2 regions of the Nitratireductor sp. CH_MIT9313-5 genome follow, and region 2 is predicted to be linked to the other one. Evidence: riboswitches for the same ligand, from Rfam matches in the RefSeq annotation. Region 2 holds a riboswitch; the other holds the start of a gene.

Region 1 (7,961 bases), on a different contig from region 2:
GCAACACCGATGCGCTGCTTCTGGCCACCGGAGAGCTGGCGCGGCATGCGGTCGGCAAAGGCGCGCGGCAGCTTCACCAGATCCAGCAGCTCAAGCATCCGCGCCTTGCGGTCTTCAACGGTTCTGCCGATCTTGAACTTCTCCAGCGTCCGCATGATCTGCGAGCCGACCGAATGGCTTGGATTGAGCGTGTCGAACGGGTTCTGGAAAACCATCTGGATGCCCGAAACAGTGCTGGTGTCACGATCCTCGACGGCCAGATCCTGTATCGGCTCGTCCCTGAAAATGACCTGTCCGTCGGTTGCGGTTTCAAGTCCCAACAGCACCTTGGCCAGCGTCGACTTGCCACAACCGGACTCGCCCACAATCGCAACGGTCTCGGATTCACGCGCCTCGAAGCTGATATGCTCGTTGGCCTTCACGACACGCGTCTCGGCCCCGCCAAAAATGGCATTGGCCGCGACTTCGTAGTGCTTCTTCAGGCCCTCGATCTTGAGCACCGGCTTTCCGGGCTGGACCGGCTCCTTCTCCGACAGAGCCCCTTGGGGCAGCGCATCCCAGTCGATCTCGTCAAAACGCACGCAGCGCGAACGATGACCCTCATGCCCGCTCACATCGACCATCGGGATCTCGGCCGCATCGCACACGCCGGGCACGAAATGCTGGCAGCGCGGGCCGAAGTTGCAGCCCTGCGGCCGCTCATGCGGTAGCGGGAGCTGGCCGGGAATGGCAATCAGGGGCCGCGAATTCTTGTCGGCTCCCGGCAAAGGGATCGAACGGAAAAGCCCCTGCGTATAGGGGTGGCGCATCCTGTCGAACACATCCTTGATACGCCCTGTCTCCACCGCCTCGCCGGAATACATCACGGTGATGCGGTCGCAGGTTTCCAGGATGAGACCCAGATTGTGCGACACGAAAATCATCGACGTGCCGTATTTCTTGCCCAGCCCCTTCACCAGTTCGACGATGCCCGCTTCAACGGTCACATCGAGTGCCGTCGTGGGCTCGTCCAGCAGCAGCAATGCAGGCTTCGACAACAACGCCATCGCAATAACAATACGCTGCTGCTGGCCGCCAGAAAGCTGGTGCGGGTAGGATTTCATGATGCGTTCGGGATCCGGCAGCCGCACCGATTCCACCATCTCCAGAGCCCGGTTCCACGCCTCTTCCTTCGAGACATTCTCGTGCAGAAGCGGCACTTCCATGAGCTGGCGACCGATCTTCATGGCCGGATTGAGGCTCGCCATCGGCTCCTGATAGATCATGGCAATCTTGTTGCCGCGGATCTGACGAAGCTCCTCCTCGCTCATCTCCGCCATGTCGCGGCCCATGAATTTGATGCGCCCGCCGACGATCTTCCCGACATTGGAGAGATCGCGCATGATGGCAAGCGACACGGTCGATTTCCCGCAACCCGACTCTCCGACAATGCCCATGGCCTCGCCGGGCATGACCTTGGCCGAGAAATCCATTACCGCCGGCACTTCGCCTGCGCGCGTGAAGAAGGAGACCGAGAGGTTTTCGATTTCCAGAATCGGCTCAACGCCTTGTGTCGTACTGATGGCTTCGTTCATGGCGTAGCTTTCAGGTTCGATATTCTTGGCCGCAGAAATCGAGGCACCTCCTTCCGCGGGGAGATGCCTGGCAGGGCAGAGGAAGGCGTGCCGCGCGTCATCGCCTTAATCCTTCAGGGACTGCTCACGCAGCGCATCGGCCAGCAGGTTGAGCCCCAGGACAAAGCTCATCAGCGCGAAGACCGGCGGCAATGCGGGATGCACATAGGCGCGCAAGAGGCGGCTGGATTCCTTGATGCCCGTTCCCCAGTCGGGGCTCTCGGGCGCAAGACCCAGACCGAAATAGCCGAGCGTCCCAAGGAGGATGGTCGTGTAGCCTATGCGCAGACACGCATCCACGATCAGCGGCCCGCGCGCATTCGGCAGCACTTCCCAAAGCATGATGTACCAGGGTCCCTCGCCGCGGGTCTGGGCTGCCGCCACATAGTCGCGTGTCTTGATGTCCATCACCAGCCCGCGCACGATGCGGAACACGCCGGGCGCCGAGGCGAACACCACTGCCACGAAGATGTTCAACTGGTTCGGGCTGATGGAGATGATGCCGAACGGGTCGGCGTTGAACACCAGCCCCACATAGATCCAGCCTCCAATCAGGAGCGTCAGGCCGATCTGCACGGCAAGCAGTCCCGTGCGGTCGCTGAACCGCGTGTAAAACAACGTGCAGAACAGGATGATCGGGAAGATGAAGAAGAAACCGGCCAGCCATTGCGGGATGGAGGTTTCGCGAATGCCGGGCGTCACCAAAAGATAGAAGAGCAGGATGACGGGGAAAGCCAGCACGAGATTTGCCAGGAACGACAGAACCGCATCGACCCGCCCGCCATAATAGCCGGCCGGAAGCCCGAGCGTGGTGCCAACCATCAGCGCGAACATCGTCGCGGCAGGCGCAATGACCAGCACGATCTGGCTGCCATAAACCATGCGCGAAAAGACGTCGCGCGCCAGCCGGTCACCACCGAACAGGAATGCCTGACCGCTCTCGGGATCAATTGCACCGGGTAGCGCGCTTTTGAGCACCGCGATCTGCTTCAGCGGATCGAAAGGCGCCACGATATCCGCGAACATCGCCGTGAACAGCCAGAAAAGGCAGATCATGACACCGGCCACACCCACGCCGGTGTCGAACAGGTGACCATAGAGCCCGAGCCTGTCCTTGAAACGCAGGCTGAGGAAAAGCACGATCGCCAGCGCCAACCAGACCGGCCAGAAGCGCCACAGGACCCCAAGGACGATTTCCAGCGGGGAAATGAATTCCGTCATCTCACATCTCCCCTACTGTACGCGGATGCGCGGATTGAGCAGTGCATATCCGACATCCGATATGAGCTGGGTGGAAAGCACCACGAAGACCGAGACCAGTGAACAGCTCAAAAGCAGGTCGATGTCATTGTTGCCTGCGGCCTCCACCAGCGTGAAGCCGAAGCCCTGGTAGCGGAACATGACTTCCACGATGACCACACCCGTCAGAAGCCAGGGAAACTGCAGCATGATGACCGTGAAGGGCGCGATCAGCGCGTTGCGCAGCGCATGTTTGATGACAACGCCGGAAAAGCTCATGCCTTTCAGCCGGGCGGTGCGGATATATTGCTGCGTCATCACCTCCACCATGGAGGCGCGCGTCATGCGCGCGATATAGCCGATACCGTAGACGGCCATGGTCATGACGGGCAGCGTGAAATTGTAGAAGGTGACGCCCGAACGCGTTGCCGTGGCCGCCGAGCCGTTGAGCCAGCCAAGCCATGACGCGAAAATCACCGCAAAGATGACGCCCGACACATATTCAGGCGTCGCGGTCGTTGCGATCGAGGCCACGGACAGGGTTCTGTCCGTCTTGGTGCCCTCCCGCATCCCCGCCAGAACGCCGATCAGCAATGCGACGGGCACCATGACGATCATCACCCAGAACATCAGAATACCGGTCGCCTTGAGCGCCGGGAAAAGCTTCTCGGCCACCGGAACCTTGAACTTGGTCGAACAGCCGAAATCACCCTGCAGAATTCCCCCGTAATAGGGTTCGGCAGGTTCGTCGCAATAGGTGAAGCGCGGCGTCACCGCCCCCGTTTCCGGATCGACATTCGGCTGCTTCTGCACCACGCCAAGCCATTGGCCGTAGCGCAGAAAGAAATTCTGTCGGTAGCCATTCTTCTCAAGCCAGCTTTCAAGCTGATCTTGCGTGGAGCGCATGTCGAGCTGGCTGATGGCCAGCTTCTTCAGGTTTGGCTCCAGATTGACAAGGAAGAAGACGACAAGCGTCAGGCAGAGCATGGTGAGTGCCATCACGCCAAGACGGCGCAGAATGAAGCTTAGCACGTTACCCCTCCCCCCTTTTTCGGGGGCCTTGTTATTCGGAAGGAAGGGGCCGGAGCCCGGCCCCCACCATCAAAGTTGCCGAACGGCCTCAGGCGTCGAGCCAGACCTCTGCCAGGTCGATCTCGAAGGTCTGATGCATGCCGTGGTTCATCACTTCCGGCGCGGAATGATTGTAGATCTTGCGCCAGTAGGGCTGAATGATGATGCCGGAATCCTGCAGATGCTGCTCGATATCCTTCATCACGGTCTTGCGCTCTTCGGCATCCGGGATTGTCAGCGCCTTCTCGATCATCTTGTCGAGTTCCTCGCTGGAATAGCCGCTCTCGTTCCAGGCTTCGCCCGACCGATAGGCAAGCGCGATCACCTGAATTCCAAGCGGGCGCATGTTCCAGTTGGTCATGGAATACGGATATTTCGTCCAGTCATTCCAGAAGGTCGAACCCGGCAGAACCTCGCGGTTCACCTTGAAACCGGCCTCGCGCAGCTGTGCGGCAATGGCGTCGCCGGTATTCTTGTGCCAATCCTCGTCAACGGTGATGAGCGTGTGCTCGTAATCCATCTGGCCCGCCTCTTCCATGAGAGCCTTGGCCTTCTCGATATCGCGCTCGATCTTCGGCAATTCGACATATTCGGGATGGATCGGGCAGACATGATGGTTTTCGGCCACCTCGCCCGCATTGCCGTAACCCAGCGCCAGAACCGTCGCATTGTCGACCGCAAGCTGCAACGCATTGCGCACCTTCTGGTCGTCATAGGGCGTGGCACCCACATTCGTGCGTGCAACGATCGTGTTGGCGGTCACCACCTCAGACTTTTCAAGGCCGAGACCGTCAAGAATGTCCACATAATCGGCCGTGGTTTCGTAATTGGTATGAACCTCTCCGGACTCGAAGGCGCTCAGCATGGCGGACGGGTCGGTGCCGTAGTCGATGAACTCGATGCCATCAAGATAGGCTTCACCGCCCCACCACTTGCCGTTTTCGCGCTTCTTCAGTTCCACGCGGTTGCCCACCTCGTAGGAGACGAGCTCGAACGGCCCCGTGCCGATCGGGTTGGCAACGAAATCACGACCCGTCTCATCGAAGCTTGGATGCACGATGAGCGCCGGATAATCGGCCATGCCGGGAATGAGCGAGATGTCCGGCTCGTTGAGCACGAGCTTGACGGTCATGTCATCGACCTTCTCGATGGCACCCTCGCGCGCCTTTTTGGTATCTGGGTCAACCAGCGAAACCATGCGGGTGGCCATGGAATTTCCTTCCACGCCCGCATCACACCAGCGCTTGATGTTGTAGATCACATCATCCGCGGTGAACTTGTCGCCATTGTTCCATTCCGCACCCGGGCGCACATGCAGCAGATATTCCGTGGCATCCTCATTGACTTCCCAGCTCTCGAGAAGACGGCCCTCGAAGGTGAAGTCGCGGGTATATTTCACCAGCGGTTCGAGTGTCTGACGCATGGCATTGGCAATTTCCGACCAGTCTGCAACGCGCGGATCTTTCGGCTCCTTGACGATCATTGCCACGCGCAGAACGCCGCCCTTCTTGGGCTCCTGCGCGGCTGCCGGAGTGGGCGCAGCCAAGCCGAGCATGCCATAAGCGCCAGCCGTGGTCGCACCGAAGGCGCTGGCAAGAGCAAGGAATTCGCGACGATCCATGACGCCAGCCTTTGCCTCACCGGCAAGTGCCGCAATCTTGTCTGGCACGCGTCCACCATTGCTTTTGAAGAATTTCATGTAGTCACTCCCACTCATTATGCTTCTCGTTCGTGGCCCGCAGCACAGGCACCGGTCTTTCCCACCCTTGCCAGATCTCCCACTGCCGCAGCCGATGATTGCCAGCTTGCAAAGCTTCCAATCCACCCGTGGCGGCCTTGTCCGGCAGGCGAAAAGCCCTTTCAACTGATGAGTTTGCGACATTTTTGACGCAAAAGCGATAGTCTTGGTCGCTTTTTCACGAGCTTTGTGCGGTGCACAGTTCGAGTCGCCCGTGACAGATTGACGCCACATTTACGACTTGGTAATCCTCGCGCCGTTCGAGGTGCTCCAGCTTCACCTTTGGAAGCCGGAGTTAAAAGGGAATACGGAAAAGGCATTTCGCCTCAGCCGTAGCTGCTCCCGCAACTGTATGCGCCGAGATTGAACTCACATGCCACTGGGTGAAGACCTGGGAAGGCGAGCCAATCGATGACGCGCAAGCCAGGAAACCTGCCTCGAAACGTCACCTACCGACTGCGGGAAGCTGTCGGGGCTGTGTCTAGCAGTGGTGGCGACTAGTCATCGCTGGCGAGGCACAAGCCGTTTCTGGTCTGCTCTCTCCGGCATTTGTAGCGTTTGATCGTCGCGAGGGGCACGACATGAGATTTTCCTTGAGCCGCCAGGCTCTCACCACCACCGTATCCGCCATCTGCCTTGGCGCCATGGCGAACACTGCCAGCGCACAGGACCTCGACCTCGGCGAAATTGTCGTCACGCCCAACCGCACGCCGACCGAACTGTCGAAGACCGGCTCAAGCGTCACGGTCATCGATCAGAAGCAGATTGAAGAGCAGAGCCAGCCGCTGGTCGCGGATTATCTGAGCCGGGTGCCGGGTGTCGCCATCTCCAGCACCGGCGGACCGGGTGCGGAAGGCAGCTTCGCCATCCGCGGTGCGCCAAAGCGCTATGTGAAGACGCTCTATAACGGGATCGACATTTCGGACCCGACGAACACGCAGGTTCAGACCTCTTACCAGTATCTGCTTTCCGGCGGCCTCGACAGCATCGAGGTGCTGAAGGGCTCCCAGAGCACGCTCTACGGCTCCGAAGCCATTGCCGGCGTGGTCAGCTTTTCCACCCTCGGCGAAGTCGAACCGGGTGTAACGCATCTACTTTCCGGCGAAGGCGGCTCCTTCGGCACCGCGCGCGGCTCCTACGGCCTGCGCGCTTCCAACGGCGACAGCCGACTGTCCTTCAACGCTACGGGCTACCGCACCGACGGCATTTCCGCCGCAGCCGCAGGCACGGAACGCGACGGCTACGAAAACATCACGCTCGACATTGCTGCAGAGCATGCCTTCAGCGACATGTTCTCGGTGTTTGGCTCGGGGCTCTACATTGATGGTGAGGCGGAGTTTGATGATGATCGCTATGTCGATTCGATCACCGGCGAGCTATTCGAACCGTCGGACAACCTCATCAACACCAATCTCAGCGAGCAGCTGGCAGGCCGAATGGGGTTCAACGTAAATCTGCTTGATGGCCGCCTGAAGAACTCCTTCTCCGTTCAAGCTTCTAAGATGAACCGAGACATAACCTCGTCCCATCCGCTTTTCGGCCCCTTCGACGCCAGCTATTCAGGCAGGCGCATCAAAGCCGATTACCAAGGTTCGCTCGAGGCAAATGACTGGCTCACACTGCAATTCGGAGCCGATCATGAGCGGCAAAACGCTCAAGTTACCGACAACTATGGAACGGATACAGACGACTCGCATTCCATGAGTGGCATTTGGGGCCAAGCGATTGGTGAGGTCGCCCCTAATTTCGTACTGTCGGGGGGCTTGCGATACGACCATCACAGCGAGTTCGGGGGTCACGCAACCTATCGCGCAACGGCTTCGTACTTGTTCGAGGACTTCGGAGCGCGTCTGCACAGCTCGGTTGGAACCGGCTTCCGTTCGCCGAGCCTCTACGAGCTTTTCGCACCTTATGCTGGAAATGCCGCCCTGCAACCTGAAACGAGCTTCAGCTTCGACGCAGGTATCGAGCAAACGCTCTTAGATGGCCGACTTGTTGCTGATGCCACGTTCTTCATGCTCGACATCGACAACCTGATCATCTACGACAATTCCACGTACTCATACGAGCAGTCTGTCGGGACAACGCGGTCGAAGGGTATTGAAACATCCTTGACTTGGCAGGCTACGAACTGGCTGGATGTTGGCGCGAGCTATACGTTTACTGACTCGGAAAACCCTGATGGCTCTCGCGCGGTTCGCATACCTGAGCATAGCGTGGGCTTGTCTATCGTTGCGCGGCCAGCGGAGAAGTGGACCCTCGCAGCGTCAGCCAACATCCCGATCGGCGCGATAGACAGG
Region 2 (7,961 bases):
CCGTCCGGCAAGAAACTCGATGCGCTTTACCGGCTGGCATGGCGCAAGGGCTTGAAGACTACCTACTATCTGCGTGCCAGTGCCGCGACTTCCGTGGAGAAGTCGACGCTCAAAGGTACGGACGGGAAGCTGAATGCCGTGTCGGTGGAGCCGACGGTCTATGCCTCTGCGCCTAAGGCTTGTGCGATTGATGATCCTGAGTGTGAGGCTTGTCAGTGAGGCATTGTCGGGCGGTGCGGCTTTCGCACCCCCCTCTGCCCTGCCGGGCATCTCCCCCACAAGGGGGGAGATCGGCCTGCAGGACCGCCCCGCTTGATCTAACTTGCACCTACTTTGCCGCGCGTGATCTCCCCACCCGTGGGGGAGATGGCCGGCAGGCCAGAGGGGGGCGTGCAGTGCTCTGGCTCATGAACACCTGAAACTTCCCCGGAGAACCCAAATGCTGAACTGGAACGAAGAAACGCCCGCATCCCCATCCCCTCAAACCACCGAGGCCGATGCCACCGGCCTTGGCGCGATCGAACGTGGTGGCGCACGCGTTTCTGTTGATGACAAGCGCATGATCAATGCGCGGGCGGATGTGAACCAACTCCTGCCGCTGAAATACAAATGGGCGTGGGAGAAATATCTCTCCGGCTGCAACAATCACTGGATGCCGACCGAAGTGTCGATGCAGGCCGATATTGCACTTTGGAAGTCACGCGATGGGCTGACCGAGGACGAGCGGCGCATGCTCAAGCGCAATCTGGGCTTCTTCGCGGCCTCGGAGTCGCTGGTGGCCAACAATATCGTGCTCGCCATCTACCGGCACCTGACCAATCCGGAATGCCGGCAGTATCTGCTGCGTCAGGCTTTTGAGGAAGCCGTCCACACGCACACCTTCCAGTATATCGTGGAAAGCCTGGGCCTGGATGAGGGCGAGCTTTTCAACATGTATCGCGAAGTGCCCTCAATCACCGACAAGGCGGCATGGGCGCTGGAATATACCAAGCATCTGGACGATCCGGATTTCCAGACCGGTACGCCGGAAGCCGATCAGGCTTTCCTGCGCGATCTGGTCGCCTTCTATGTGATCTTCGAGGGCATGTGGTTCTATACCGGCTTCGCGCAGATCCTCTCTCTCGGGCGGCGCAACAAGATGGTGGGGATTGCCGAGCAGTATCAGTACATCCTGCGCGACGAGAGCATCCACCTGAATTTCGGTATCGACGTCATCAACCAGATCAAGCACGAGAACCCACATCTGTGGACCGATGCTTTCAAGAACGAAGTGCGCAGCATGATCCGCGAGGCGGCGGAGCTGGAAGCGGCATACGGGCGCGATACGATGCCGCGCGGCTTCCTTGGTCTCAATGCCGAGCTTTGCGAGCAATATATGCACTTCATCGCCAATCGCCGCTGCGCACAGCTGGGGCTTGAGGCGGTTTTCGAGGCCAGCGAAAATCCGTTCCCGTGGATGTCGGAGGCGATGGATCTGAAGAAGGAGAAGAACTTCTTCGAGACCCGCGTGATCGAATACCAAAATGGTGGTGCACTGAGCTGGGATTGAGGCTTCGGTCGATCACTTAAAGATATAAACATTTCTTTATATACACATTGACACAGGCGCGGCTTCGGGCGAAGCTGCGCCTGTCGTGGTTCCGAGGCATGGATGGTCCATGTTTCGGCCAAGAGGGAATGCGGTGCGCCGGTGACGGCAATTCCGCGGCTGCCCCCGCAACTGTAGGCGGAGAGCGCCTGTCCATCATGCCACTGCGCGATAGCGCGGGAAGGCGGGCAGGGGCGATGACCCGCAAGCCAGGAGACCTGCCACGGCGCATCACAACCACGGGCGGGGTGTCCCGGTGAGGGTTTGCGCTGCGGCCATCCGTTGCCGTGCGCTTTTGCCTTTCCGTCACAACCCCGTCCCGACAGACCGGGGTTTGAAATGTCTGGAAATATCAAGATTGCAGCACTGGGCTTGCCGCGCATAGGCGCCAGGCGAGAACTGAAATTCGCCTTGGAGGGCTTCTGGTCGGGGAAGCTGACCGAGGCCGAACTTCTCGCAAGGGCGGCAGAATTGCGCGCAGAAAACTGGAGGCGCCTGCAGAGACTAGGGGTGGATGTCATCCCGTCCAATGATTTTTCGCTCTATGACCATGTGCTGGACATGGCGGTGACCGTGGGCGCGGTGCCTGAGCGCTTCGAGCAGGTTAAAGCGGGCGGTGCACTGGCGACCTATTTCGCCATGGCGCGCGGCAGTACAGGTGCTGAGCGCCACGCCTGCGGGCATTCTCACGATGGCGGCGTTGCAGCGCTTGAGATGACCAAGTGGTTCGACACGAATTACCATTACATGGTGCCGGAACTACACGCCGGACAAGGGTTTGCTCTGGCCGGCGACAAGCCGGTTGAAGAATATCTGGAAGCCCGGGCGTTGGGCATCCAGACGCGGCCCGTACTGCTTGGACCCGTGTCATTTCTGAAACTCAGCAAAAGCGTTGATGGAAGTGACCCGCTAGACCTGCTGCCGCGATTGTTGCCGGTCTATACCGAGCTTCTGGCGCGTTTGCGGGAAGCGGGAGCCGAATGGGTGCAGATCGACGAGCCATGCCTTGTGCTCGATCTTCAGGAGCATGAGCGCGAGGCCTATGCGTTTGGGTTCGGTGCGCTTGCCACCAAACATGCGCCGAAGATCATGCTTGCCTCTTATTTCGGCGGGCTGGCAGAAAATCTCGCAGTCGTTTCCACGCTCCCCGTCGATGGCGTCCATGTTGATCTGGTGCGTGCTCCCGATCAGCTTGAGGCAGTTCTGGATGCGGTTCACCCGGAGAAAGTGCTGTCTTTGGGTGTCATTGACGGGCGCAATGTGTGGCGGGCGGATCTTGTGCGCCTCATCGAGCGGCTGGAACCGGTTGTGAAAGAGCGTGAGGGGGCTGTGCAGATCGCACCTTCCTGCTCGCTTCTTCATGTGCCGATTGATCTGGAGCTTGAGACCGAGCTTGATGCGAATTTGAAGACCTGGCTGGCTTTCGCTCTACAGAAGATCGAGGAGCTTGGCGTGCTGAAAGCGGCGCTTTCCGGCGAGGCGGGACGTGTTGGCGAGCGAATTGAGGCGGCCACCCGCGCGCTTGAGGCGCGACGCAGATCGGCGAAAGTGCACAGTCAGGCCGTTGCGGCTCGTCTTGCGCAAGTCACGGCGGGAATGGCCAGGCGCAGCCTCGATTTCGAGACGCGTCGAAAATTGCAGAACGCGGCGCTTGGCCTGCCTTCGTTTCCTACAACCACGATCGGCTCCTTCCCGCAGACGGCTGAGGTGAGGAAAGCGCGGGCGGCGCACCGGCGCGGTGAGCTTGGTACTGCAGACTATGTTCATTATCTGCGTCGAGAAACGGAAGCGGCCATTCGCTGGCAGGAAGAGGTGGGGCTGGATGTGCTCGTGCACGGCGAATTCGAGCGCAATGACATGGTCCAGTATTTTGGTGAGCAGCTTTCGGGTTATGCCTTCACCCGGCATGGATGGGTGCAGAGCTATGGTTCGCGTTATGTGCGCCCGCCGGTGATCTTCGGCGACGTCTCGCGGCCGGAACCCATGACCGTCGACGGGGCGAAATTCGCACAATCGCTGACGGACAAGCCGGTGAAGGGCATGCTGACGGGGCCGGTGACCATGCTGCAATGGTCGTTCCCGCGCGATGACGTGCCACGGGAGACGACCTGCCGACAAATCGCGCTGGCGCTGCGTGACGAGGTGCAGGACCTGGAAGCCGCCGGCATCAGCGTCATTCAGGTCGATGAGCCTGCGCTGCGCGAGGGGCTGCCCTTGAAGCGGGGAGAATGGCAGCACTATCTGGACTGGGCGGTAGAGTGTTTCCGTCTTGCGGCCAGCGGTGTGGCACCTGAGACGCAGATCCACACCCATATGTGCTATGCGGAGTTCAACGATATCATCGAGGCCATCGAAGCGCTGGACGCCGACGTGATCTCGATCGAGACCTCCCGCTCACGCATGGAGCTTTTGGAAGCCTTTTCCGGCCATGCCTATGGGAAGGGTATCGGTCCGGGCGTCTTCGATATTCACTCCCCCCGCGTACCATCGGCTGAGGAAATGTCCGAACTTCTGCACAAGGCCAAGAGCAACCTCAAACCCTGGCAGATCTGGGTCAATCCGGATTGTGGTTTGAAAACGCGGGCATGGGAGGAAGTGCGGCCCGCACTTGCCAATATGGTAGCGGCCGCAAGGAAGCTGCGCTTGTCGGCGTAACATCAAGGGCGGGTGCGATTGAGCATCCGCTCATCAATGCCGGGGTGGCATGGTCGGGTCGTCCTGATAGAGCCGCTCCGTTCCCTCGTGCTGACGCAGCTTTTCGCTGGCTTTCAACCGACGGCGACGGATCACGGCGTAGATCACCGCAATACCCAGAATGATCGGACCGCCTGCGACTGTCAGAAGCCACAGGAAATTGCTTGAATGTATCACGCCTTGCTCCTGTCAGGGATTAGGACGGCTTTGGCGCCGCCGTGCATGCGGGAACAATGCGGGCGGTTGTCGGGTGGTTCCCTCCGGAACCTAATGCGCGTGGGTGCCGTTCCTCTGGCAAGCTAAAGCGAGGTATGACGATGAGCGCTACATCAGACCGCATTTCCATTCGCCCTTATGACGGCACGGTCAATGTTTTCTTCTCCGACGCCGTCGTGGCTTCGACCGAGAAGGCATTGGTGCTTGAGGAGGAAGGTCACAAGCCTGTCTTCTACGTGCCGTTCGATCACATCTATTTCGACTTCTTCCGCAAGAGCGCGACCACCACGACCTGCCCCTTCAAGGGCGATGCTTCCTATTGGAGTGTAGAGGCGGTGGGCGAGGCTGCTGATGACGTGATGTGGGCTTATGAAACGCCACATGAGGATGTACGGCAGATAGCGGGCTATGGGGCCTTTGATCCTGACAAGGTGGATATCGAGGCCGCGCCCATCGACAGTCCGCGCCACGTTCCGGATACGGAATGACTGCACGGGAGTTGAGTGCCAAAATTTGTTGTTCAGGCCGTCGAGCGCAAGCTTGACGGCTTTCCATTTGCGCATGCCCCACTGTAAGTGCTTCTTGGACAAAGCAGATCGCCACAACTAGGCTGACGATCCTGCGCATGAAGCAGAAAAAACGATAGCGGGTGGGGTGGGCACGGTGAACAAGGATGAGCGATCCTTTCTGATCAATATGCTGGAGCGGCATGACCACATGAGCGATGAAGAGCGGCAGGCCATCATCGCCTTGCCCGCCCGCATGCGCAGCTTTGCTTCCGGCGAGGAACTTGTTGCCGAGGATTCGCGACCCGAGGAAGCCTGCCTGATCGTGGAGGGTTTCGCCGCACGTGCTCAGTATCTGGCCAATGGCAAGCGCCAGATATCAGCCGTCCATATTCCCGGTGACTTTGTTGACCTGCACAGCATGTTGCTGAAAGTCATGGACCATGCGGTGATTGCGGTCGGACCCTGCCGCGCAGCCTTTGTGCCGCATATCAATTTGCGGCGTCTCACCGAGACGCATCCGCATCTCACGCGCCTGCTGTGGCATACGACGCTGGTCGATGCCGCCATCCAGCGGGCCTGGATCGTATCGCTTGGGCGGATGAGCGCGGAGCAGCAGATGGGGCATCTCCTGTGCGAGCTCTATACGCGACTGCGCGCGGTCGGCGTGATCGAGGGCGACAGTTTCGATTTTCCGCCTACTCAAGCCATGATCTCCGACATGTTGGGCATGTCCACCGTGTATGTGAACAAGACGCTCGCCAATCTACGCTCGACCGGCTTTGTCGAATGGCGCGACCGGCGCGTGCGGATTGTCGACTTCGACCGTCTGGCCGAGATGTGCGAGTTCGACCCGCGCTATCTCAATCTGTGGCAGGAGCCGCGCTGATTTCCGGCACTTGCCTGTCTGTTGCCTGCTTCCTCGCCTATATTGGATGAGCAGGGCCAGATGCCGCACGCGATGGCATGTCTCGCATGACCGCATGTTGACATAAAGATATCTTTATGTGATGGCTCGGCGAAATCGACGAGAGGAAGTTCCGTGTCTGAGAATCCGTCCGCCCTTGATGAACTCTTCGGCCCTGTTGCCGCGAAATCCGACGGATCGGATGTGTTCGCCGCGTTGGAAGAAGCTGCCCGCGAGCGCATCCTCGTTATGGATGGCGCGATGGGGACGCAGATTCAGAGCCTCAAGCTGGATGAAGAGCAGTTCCGCGGCGAACGCTTCATGGGCTGCGAGTGCCACCAGAAGGGCAATAACGACATTCTAATCCTCACGCAGCCCAAGGCGATCGAGGATATCCACTACGACTATGCAATTGCCGGCGCGGATATTCTGGAGACGAACACCTTCTCCTCCACCTCCATCGCCCAGGCCGATTACGGCATGGAAGAGGTTGTCTACGACCTGAACCGCGATGGCGCGCGGCTTGCCAAGCGTGCAGCCCGTCGGGCGGAACAGAAGGATGGCAGGCGGCGCTTTGTTGCCGGTGCGCTGGGGCCGACTAACCGCACGGCATCCATTTCGCCTGACGTCAACAATCCTGGCTTTCGCGCCGTCACCTTTGACGAGCTTCGCATTGCCTATGGTGAGCAGTTGCGCGGCCTGATCGACGGTGGCTCCGACATCATCCTGATCGAGACGATCTTCGACACGCTGAATGCGAAGGCTGCCATCTTCGCCTGCGAGGAAATCTTTGCAGAGAAGGGCGTGCGTCTGCCGATCATGATTTCCGGCACCATCACCGATCTTTCCGGCCGCATGCTTTCCGGCCAGACGCCAACGGCGTTCTGGCACTCGATCCGTCACGCGAAGCCCTTCACCGTGGGCTTGAACTGTGCGCTGGGTGCTGAAGCGATGCGTCCGCACATGGCAGAGCTTTCAGGCGCGGCCGACACCTTCACCTGCGCCTATCCGAATGCGGGTCTGCCCAACGCCTTTGGCGAATATGACGAGAGCCCGGAATTCATGGCCGCGCAGGTAGCGGGCTTTGCCGATGAAGGACTGGTCAATGTGGTGGGCGGCTGCTGTGGCTCAACGCCGGAGCATATCCGCGCGATTGCACAGGCCGTTGCGGATAAGAAGCCGCGCCAGGTGCCGAAGAAGAAGCCGCAATTGCGCCTTTCAGGTCTAGAGCCATTCACGCTTACCGACGACATCCCGTTTGTGAATGTGGGCGAGCGGACGAATGTCACGGGCTCGGCCAAATTCCGCAAGCTCATCACCAATGCCGACTATGCGACCGCGCTCGAAGTTGCGCTGAGTCAGGTGGAGAACGGGGCGCAGATCATCGACATCAACATGGATGAGGGCCTCATCGACTCGAAGAAGGCGATGGTGGAATTCCTCAACCTCATCGCCGCCGAGCCGGATATTGCCCGCGTGCCGATCATGGTGGACTCCTCCAAATGGGAGGTGATCGAAGCAGGCCTGAAGTGCATTCAGGGCAAGGCGATCGTCAATTCGATCTCGCTCAAGGAAGGCGAAGAGCAGTTTCTGGAGCATGCGCGGCTTTGCCGTGCCTATGGCGCTGCCGTTGTCGTCATGGCCTTCGACGAGGAAGGGCAGGCCGACACAAAGGCGCGCAAGGTCGAGATCTGTACCCGGGCCTACAAGATACTCACCGAAAAAGCCGGGCTTTTGCCAGAAGACATCATTTTCGACCCTAACATCTTCGCCGTGGCAACGGGTATCGAGGAGCACGACAATTACGGCGTCGACTTTATCGAGGCGACCCGCGAGATCACCGAGACGCTGCCGCATGTGCATGTGTCGGGCGGTGTGTCGAACCTTTCCTTCTCCTTCCGCGGCAACGAGCCCGTGCGCGAGGCGATGCATGCTGTATTCCTCTACCATGCCATCAAGGCGGGCATGGATATGGGCATCGTCAATGCCGGACAGCTTGCGGTCTATGACCAGATCGATCCGGAGCTTCGCGAGGCTTGCGAGGATGTCG

What was found. Region 2 has a riboswitch for cobalamin ahead of metE (5-methyltetrahydropteroyltriglutamate--homocysteine S-methyltransferase). Riboswitches for the same ligand answer to the same signal wherever they lie in the genome.
Region 1: linked by a shared signal. The riboswitch ahead of WA367_RS11350 (TonB-dependent receptor plug domain-containing protein) and the one ahead of metE (5-methyltetrahydropteroyltriglutamate--homocysteine S-methyltransferase) in region 2 are both predicted to bind cobalamin.

The regions. Positions count from the first base shown of each region.
Region 1 is NZ_JAYMER010000014.1:790,240-798,200, forward strand. It holds partial or broken gene WA367_RS11330 (dipeptide ABC transporter ATP-binding protein) at 1-1,574, opposite strand, end outside; gene WA367_RS11335 (ABC transporter permease) at 1,680-2,834, opposite strand; gene WA367_RS11340 (ABC transporter permease) at 2,847-3,884, opposite strand; gene WA367_RS11345 (ABC transporter substrate-binding protein) at 3,973-5,622, opposite strand; cobalamin riboswitch at 5,908-6,115, shown strand; gene WA367_RS11350 (TonB-dependent receptor plug domain-containing protein) at 6,243-7,961, shown strand, end outside.
Region 2 is NZ_JAYMER010000017.1:44,291-52,251, reverse strand. It holds gene WA367_RS14255 (ribonucleoside-diphosphate reductase subunit alpha) at 1-219, shown strand, start outside; gene WA367_RS14250 (ribonucleotide-diphosphate reductase subunit beta) at 440-1,549, shown strand; cobalamin riboswitch at 1,619-1,828, shown strand; gene metE (5-methyltetrahydropteroyltriglutamate--homocysteine S-methyltransferase) at 1,928-4,243, shown strand; gene WA367_RS14240 (hypothetical protein) at 4,277-4,459, opposite strand; gene WA367_RS14235 (DUF427 domain-containing protein) at 4,600-4,986, shown strand; gene WA367_RS14230 (Crp/Fnr family transcriptional regulator) at 5,162-5,893, shown strand; gene metH (methionine synthase) at 6,047-7,961, shown strand, end outside.